2 regions of the Companilactobacillus allii genome follow, and region 2 is predicted to be linked to the other one. Evidence: predicted binding sites of a transcription regulator. Region 2 holds the regulator's gene; the other holds the start of a gene.
The links. The regulator Rex, encoded in region 2, represses fermentation and respiration genes when NADH is low (regulators of the CRP and FNR family bind a similar motif). The targets are predictions, from matches to a motif close to TTGTGAANTANTTCACAA.
Positions count from the first base shown of each region.

Region 1: the regulator Rex is predicted to act here: its motif matches at 1,884-1,901, upstream of adhE (bifunctional acetaldehyde-CoA/alcohol dehydrogenase).

Region 1 covers NZ_CP019323.1:1,521,339-1,525,564, reverse strand. The annotation lists gene adhE (bifunctional acetaldehyde-CoA/alcohol dehydrogenase) at 1-1,854, opposite strand, end outside; gene BTM29_RS07375 (oleate hydratase) at 2,272-3,948, opposite strand; gene BTM29_RS07370 (acetate/propionate family kinase) at 4,125-4,226, opposite strand, start outside.
Region 2 covers NZ_CP019323.1:50,417-54,642, reverse strand. The annotation lists gene BTM29_RS00260 (ABC-F family ATP-binding cassette domain-containing protein) at 1-1,487, opposite strand, end outside; gene BTM29_RS00255 (redox-sensing transcriptional repressor Rex) at 1,625-2,284, shown strand; gene manA (mannose-6-phosphate isomerase, class I) at 2,305-3,273, shown strand; gene BTM29_RS00245 (alpha/beta fold hydrolase) at 3,341-4,153, shown strand; gene BTM29_RS00240 (cation:dicarboxylate symporter family transporter) at 4,226-4,226, shown strand, end outside.

The DNA.
Region 1 (4,226 bases), 1.0 Mb from region 2:
CTTAGAATCAATTATTGAAGTAAATGGTGTAACTTCTGATCCAGTACCAAACGTTGTAGGAATAGCTACAAATTGAGTCTTTTCAGGCTTAGGGAATTTGTATGTACGCTTTCTAATATCAATGAATCCTTGCTTAGCACCAAATAAGTCAACATCTGGGTGTTCATAAAATAGCCACATATCTTTTGCGGCATCCATTGTTGTGCCACCACCAAGTGCAATGATCGTATCTGGTTTAAATAATTTCATTTGTGTAACACCACGTTGAACCATGTCAGTAGTAACTTTAGAGTCAACATCTGAAAACATTGAATATTCAACATTTGTCTTGCTACGCTTCAATTCATCAACAATTGTATTAACATATCCCAATTGAACCATAACTGGGTCACAAACAATAAAGGCACGACTCATTCCTTCTAGATCTTCTAGATAACGTACTGAAGTTTTTTCAAAGTAAACACGAGGTTGTTTAATCCATTGCATATTGTTTCTCCGTCTTGCGATTGTCTTAATATTAAGCAAATCAAATGATGAAACGTTATGTGAAACTGAATTCTTCCCCCATGATCCTGTACCCAATGTCAATGAAGGAATCATTTCATTATACAAATTACCGATACCACCAATGGCAGCAGGTGTGTTAACTAGCACACGACTAGCCTTCATCTTGACACCAAATTCAGTGGCTAGATCTTCATCCATAGTATGAATGGCAACCGTATGACCTAATCCTCCAAAGTGTAATAATTTGTCGGCTTTATCAAAAGCGTCCTTGTGATCCTTAGACTTGAATACAGATAAAACAGGTGAAAGTTTCTCAGCTGACAATGGCTCACTTGGTCCAATTCCTGTGATTTCAACACCAATAACTTTAGTATCATCTGGAACTTTTATACCAGCCAATTTAGCAATCTCAACTGCTGATTTACCAGCTATAGGTCCTTTGACACCGCCTTCTGGTCTGAACATTGCGTCTGCCAATGCTTTATGATCAGCCTTTTTAATAAAGTAAACTTTGTTCTTTTCTAATTGTTCCTTAACTTCGTTATAAATATCTTGATCAACAATGGCACTATTCTCTGAAGCACAAACCATACCATTATCAAATGTCTTGGATAATACGATATCATTTACTGCACGTTTTATATTTGCTGTCTTTTCAATATATGCTGGACCATTACCAGGACCAACACCAAGTGCTGGTTTACCCGTTGAATAAGCAGCCTTGACCATACCAGGTCCCCCAGTAGCAAGTACACTAGCAACATCTGGATGATTCATCAATGCTGAAGTAGCTTCAATACTTGGCTTATCGATCCATTGGATCACATTCTCTGGTGCACCCGCATCTACTGCAGCTTCTAGCATTACTTTTGCTGCGGCAACTGATGATTTTTGAGCTTGTGGATGGAATCCAAATATAATTGGATTGCGTGTTTTTAAGGCAATTAATGATTTGAACATTGTTGTAGAAGTAGGATTTGTTACAGGTGTTACACCCGCTAATACACCTAGTGGTTCGGCAACCTTTATCAAACGATGTTCCTTGTCATCTTCAATGATACCAACAGTCTTATCACGCTTGATCGAGTGCCAGATCTCCTCAGTTGCGAACATATTCTTGATAACTTTGTCCTCTGTAACACCACGACCAGTTTCTTCATGTGCCAACTTTGCCAACTTCAAACTGGCATTCAATCCAGCAATCGCCATATGATGAACGATGTGATCAACTTGTTCTTGTGTATAACTGTCCATAATGTTCAAAGCCTTTTGGGCTTTTACAACCATTTCATTAATAACTGGACCTACATCATTTTGTTTTGTATCTTTATTAGAACTCTTTAACATTTAAAATACCTCCAAGACAGAAACATATTTTGTTAATTAATTCACGTTATCTATTTCACGTTCTATCTTAGCATTGTTTGAAAATATGGCAATGGTTTTCAGCTAAAAATCATAATTATTTTCAAAATGTACATTTTTTCGGTATTATGTGTTGATATATCAACATCTATTCATGTAAACGCTTACATATAAAACAAGTTTGTCTTTCATAAAAAGTCATGTGAACTTTGTGAAAATAAAGTCAATAGATACTACTTGCACACTGATCAGTCTTGATAACTTACTTCACAAAAGCACAAAAATATAAATTACTCGACTTTACAATTTGTGATATATCAAAGCAAAAAAATTCTGGCTAAAGAATTTAATCTTTAACCAGAATTTTTAAATTACTATCAAAAACATAATTATTCTATTTTATCTAAACATTGTCTTAACAGCACGTGCCATAACCTTTGGATCCTTTTCATAGTGATGCATTTGTGTCATTTCTGTTAGAGGAATTCCTAAGAATGTATACACTGCTCTTTGTGCTGCTCTAAATGAATATTGTTCTGTAAATACCATATCAAATGGTTGTTCACAGAATTGACTGATGAATGCTAAGTTCTTACTGTGCTTTGGAACTACATCAGGACGATCACCTACAGCTCTTTGATTGAATAACGCACTTGCATATGGCATATGAACTGGAATAACGTTCACAATACTATCCATGATCTCTTCTGTATGATCCTTAATATTATCCTTACTTGGATCAACTGCAGCCAATTGACCTAATAGTTCTTGGAGCATTTCTTCACCCGTCATTTCGATAACTGGTTTTTGAACATAATCACCATTTCTACGTGGATACATGAAATATCCCCAGAATACTGACTCATTAGGTTTTTGTGCCTTAAAGTGTGGTTGATGGTGAATAACTAGTGACATCAATGGTGTACTATTTATCCATGTATTCAAGGCATTACCTGGTTCTTGTTGAGTGATACGTGTGATTTGATTCAACAAATAGTGATTGTTTGTAGTAATAGTAAAACTCATCCACTCACTTTGAGTACGATCATCAAAGAACTTATCAGGATTACCCAATGAATAGAACTTCTCAGCAGCCTTCTTCCAAAGCATTGCACTTGGGGCGTACTCCATATTCTCAGTAACAGGTGTGTTGTAGTCACCAATTGATGAACTGTCAGTGATTGAACCATTAGTATCAAAGACTAAATCGTTCTCATCAATATCAATGTGCCCTTCTTTATTATCATTATCAACTTCTTCATACTTCAAACCAGTAACAATAATATCATCTTGAAGCGGTGTATCTTTAAACTCGAAATCAGTTACCTTACGATTATTAATGAAGGTTACTCCGCGATCTTCTAGATATTTGCGCATTGGAACAATGATACTTTCGTATTGATTATAAGGTGATCTTGTTACACCTTCCAAAGTATTGATACGGCTAAACTCAAGAATCATACGATTCATATAACGACGCAATTCCATAGCTGAACTTGCACGTTTGAATGCGAAAGTTGTTTGCCACATGTACCAGAAGTTTGTTGTAAAAAAATGTGGTGTGCTAGCAAAGTATTCCGCAATACTAATATTATTCAAAGACTGTTCGTCTTTTTCAGGCGTCATCATTAACTTAGACAACAATGCTCTGTCTTTATTATTAAATTGCATATGTCTGTAATTATCTTTATTATTCTTTATACGAGGTCCGTCATAATCCATCAAACGACCAACGTCATGTGTTGGATGTGCGTGATCAAAGTTAAGAATATCATCTGTGACTGTTTGACCAGGGTTATCCAATGATGGAACAGAACGTAATAGATCCCAAAGGTTTTCATATGTCTCTTCATTAAGCATACGACCACCTTTGGCCAAGAATCCTTTATTGTTAGATAAAGCTTGATTACCATATTCATCTTCAAACGATTCAACAGTATCACCATCGTTTGCACCATGGGTTTCTAGTCCCATCATGGTAATTTGGTCTCCTTTGAAACCACCATCACGAATTAAATAAAGACCTGCAGCCAAGTTACCAATACCAGTACCAATCATATAAGCTTTTCTTGTCATATTTACAACCTCCGTTTTGAATTGTTACTCTCTACAACTTTAATATAGCTAGTTTGCTTACAAATGTAAAGGCTTTCTTAGAAATTACGCTAAAAAGTGATAAATATATAATTTAATTATTGATAATTGATAATAAAAAGGCCGGCATTCACTTTCGTAAATACCAGTCTTTAATATTATTTTGTTAATCTTACAACATCTCTAACTATCATTAATTCTTCGTCCGTTGGCACAACTAATACATCAACCGTTGAGTCGTCAGTACTTATCTTACGGAT
Region 2 (4,226 bases):
AACAACACGGTGCCTTCAAATGCCTTCAGAGCATCTTCAAGAACTTCCTTACTATCAATATCCAAATGGTTAGTTGGTTCGTCCATTACTAAGAAATTATCATGTTCCATCGACAATTTAGTTAGGGTCAATCTGGCTTTTTCGCCACCAGATAATCCAGAAACTGGTTTTAATACATCATCACCACTAAAAAGAAAAGATCCAAGGACATTTCTTATGACTTGTTCATCTAGTCTAGGATATCTATCCCAAATTTCGTGTAGCACGTCTTTTTTTGGATCCAAGTTAGTTAGGTTCTGATCATAGTATCCAACTTGAACATTAGCACCAAATTGAAACTCACCTTTGATCATAGGAATCTGTCCTAAGATAGACTTCAAAAGGGTGGATTTACCGATACCATTAGGTCCAATAATACCAACACGTTCACCTTTTTTAACATCTAGGTTAATTGGTTCTGACATGATTTGATCAGCATCATAACCAATAGCAGCATCTTTGATCAATAAAACATCGTTACCACTTTCCTTATCAATCTGAAATGAGAAATGAACAGAGCCTTGATCAGAGTCAGGACGATCCATTATGTCCATTTTTTCTAGCTTCTTGCGACGACTTTGAGCCATTTTGGTCGTTGACGCACGCACGATATTCTTTTGAATATATTCCTCAGTCTTTTTGATTTCGGCTTGTTGTTCTTCGTAGTGTTTCCACTCAACGTCTTGATTCTTCTTCTTTTCTTTTAGATAGAAGGTGTAATTACCTGAATAATGTGTTGAAGAATGATGATTGATCTCTACAATTTCAGTTACTACCTTATCCAAGAAATATTGATCATGCGAAATAATCACTAGTGCACCACGATAACCTTTTAGATAACCTTCAAGCCATTCAACAGTATCAATATCCAAATGGTTTGTTGGTTCATCTAGTAACAAGATATCATGATGTTCTAGTAGCATTTTGGCCATGGCAAGACGAGATCTTTCACCACCGGATAAAGTAGAGATACGTTCTTTCCACACATCTTCTTCAAATCCGAATCCTTTGAGGACACTTCTTATTTCTGATTGATATCCGTAACCATTTTCCTGACGGAAAGTGTTTTGAAGTTGATCGTATTGTTTTAGGATTTGGTCATAGTCGTCAACGGTGTTATCTGCCAATTTATTCTCTAATTGGTGCATTTGTTTTTCTTGGACTTTTAAGTAGTCGAAGACTTTTTCCATTTCATCAAAAATAATATTGTCACTATCGAGGCCTGAATCCTGTGCCAAATAGCCGATATTAGTATTTTTTTTCAGCGCAATATTCCCACTGTTATAATTTTCTTGGTCAGAAATTATTTTGAGTAGGGTAGATTTACCTACACCATTTCGACCAACTAGGCCTATTCTACTGTTATCTTGAATCTCGAAGCTAACATTAGAAAAAAGTTTTTTTGTTCCAAAATTCTTAGTTATGCTCTGGGCTTGTAATAAAATCACGGTATAAACTCCTTTATATATTCACAATTTTATCATTAATTAGAAATTTCTGCCTTTTATGTCGTAAGATGTTGCGTTTTCATCCATTTTTATTTACTATAATAGTTAGTGAAACGATGAACACATGGTGGGATAATATGACAAAAACAACAGTACCAAACGCAACGATAAAACGTTTACCAATATATTATCGATACTTTCAGTTCTTAAAGGACGAAGGTACCAAGAAAATATCCTCAGGCGAATTGTCTGAAGGAGTAAAAATTGACAGTGCAACTATAAGACGTGACTTCTCATATCTTGGTGCACTTGGCAAGAGAGGATACGGCTACGATGTTAATAATTTGGTAGCTTTCTTTAAGAAACTTTTGAATCAAGACAAGAGAACAAACGTTGCCTTGGTCGGAGTTGGTAATTTAGGGAATGCCTTGTTGAATTATAACTTCTCGAGAACTAATAATGTTCGAATTGCCGCAGCATTTGACATTGATGAATCAATCGTTGGAACTGTTAAGAGCGGTGTTCCTGTTTATCATGTTAATGAACTAAAGGAACAACTCAATGTTCAACAGATCGATGTCTGTATTTTGACAGTATCTTCTAATGCTGCCCAAACAACAGCAGATTTGCTAGCTGATGCTGGTGTTAAAGGAATCTTGAATTTCACGCCGGTTATTATCAATGTGCCTAATTCAATTCGTGTACATTACGTTGATTTGGCTAATGAATTACAAACATTGATATTTTTCTTAGATCGTGACAAGTCATTAGAACAAGAGAACGAAGATAAAGAATAATTTTTTGGGAGGATATTTGCATGAGTGAACCATTATTTTTGAAACCTGTTTTTCATAATAAAATTTGGGGTGGTAGAAAGCTTGAAACAAAGTTTGGCTACAAGATACCTGATGGTGATATTGGTGAATGTTGGGCTATTTCTGGACATCCACATGGTAGATCCCTCGTAGAGAACGGTGAGTTCTCTGGTGAGTTCGTTGATGATCTATGGAATAACCATAGTGAATTATTTGGTAATCCAAAAGGTAAGGTCTTTCCTTTGCTTACAAAGATCTTGGATGCTGAAGCTAGTTTGTCAGTTCAAGTACATCCAGACAATGATTATGCATGGGAACATGAACATGAATTAGGTAAGACAGAATGCTGGTACATCATTGATGCTGAACCAGGTTCATATTTAATTTATGGACATAATGCAAAGAACAAAGAAGAACTAGATACAATGATTGAATCAGGTGATTGGGATCATTTATTAAGAAAAGTACCAGTTAAAACCGGTGATTTCTATTTTGTGCCTAGTGGTACAGTTCATGCCTTGAATAAAGGAATTATGGCACTAGAGACACAACAAAGTAGTGATACAACATATCGTTTGTATGATTATGATCGTGTTGAAAAGAGTACTGGTAAGAAACGTGAACTACACATTAAACAATCTGAAGATACAATTACAGTTCCACACGTTGATCCAAAGCTAGATATCGTAACAAAGACTGAAGGAAAGAATACATTCACTACATTTGTACAGCCTCCAGTTTCACCATATTTTGCTGTATATCGTTGGGAAATCAAAGAGCCAGTTACTTTGAGACATAATATTGGCAAGTACACATTGATCTCTGTTATTAGTGGTGAAGGTAAGATTACTGTTGATGGCAAAGATTATGATTTGAATAAAGGTGTGCATTTGATCGTACCTGCAACAGTTGATTCATGGACATTAGATGGTGATTTGAACATTATTGCTTCTGAATCAGGCGAAGAATAGAGAAAACATCTCACAATGTGGGGTGCTTTTTTTTGTCTAAAATCAACTTTGCGGTAAAATATTTAACATGCAAATTAAAATAAAAAATACAAACCTAAACTACAAGATTTATGGATCCGGCAAGCCAATTTATTTCTTCCACGGGATGAGTCTGGATTCTACTAGTCTTGAAGTAGTATACGAACCACTGTTTAAAAACAAAAATTATCAAAGAATATATTTGGACTTACCTGGATTAGGAGATTCACAGGATGTTCATGAAGTTAATTCTTCTGATGACGTTTTGGAATTAGTAATAGAATTTATTAAGCAAATATCGGGTGAGAAAAAGGTAGCGATTATTGGTCACTCTTATGGTGGATATATTTGTCTTGGACTCTTAGCAAAAATTCCAGACCAAATTAAAGCCGCATTTATTACTTGTCCGGTGATTCATGCAAACAAAGCAGATAGGAAAGTGTCCGTTCATAAAAACATCTTTTTAGAAGATGTCAAAATTGGCAAGAACGCTGATAAATATCAGGATTTTGTTAAAGGGAATGTTGTGATCAACCAAGATGCTTGGGAGACTTATCAAGCAACTGTCATACCAGGTTTGGCAAAATATAATCGACCATTTTGGGATAAGATTAAAAGTGAAAAGAAATATCAGTTTTCATTTGAAGATGAATTACCGCTTACATTATCTGGCTTACAGTCTAAAACTACGATTTTGTTAGGTAAAAATGATTACATAGTCGGTTATCAAGAACAACTGCGGCTATTGAACTCACACAACAATATTCAAGAATTGATTTTAAATGATGCTGGGCATAATTTATTAACGGATATTTCTGAAGATTTAAATTTTTATTTTAATAAATTTCTGAAAATATATTAATATTTCTCTAATATGATTAAATTTAAGAAAAAAACTGCTATAATAATAACCAGGTTTTAAGGGGGCATTAAAG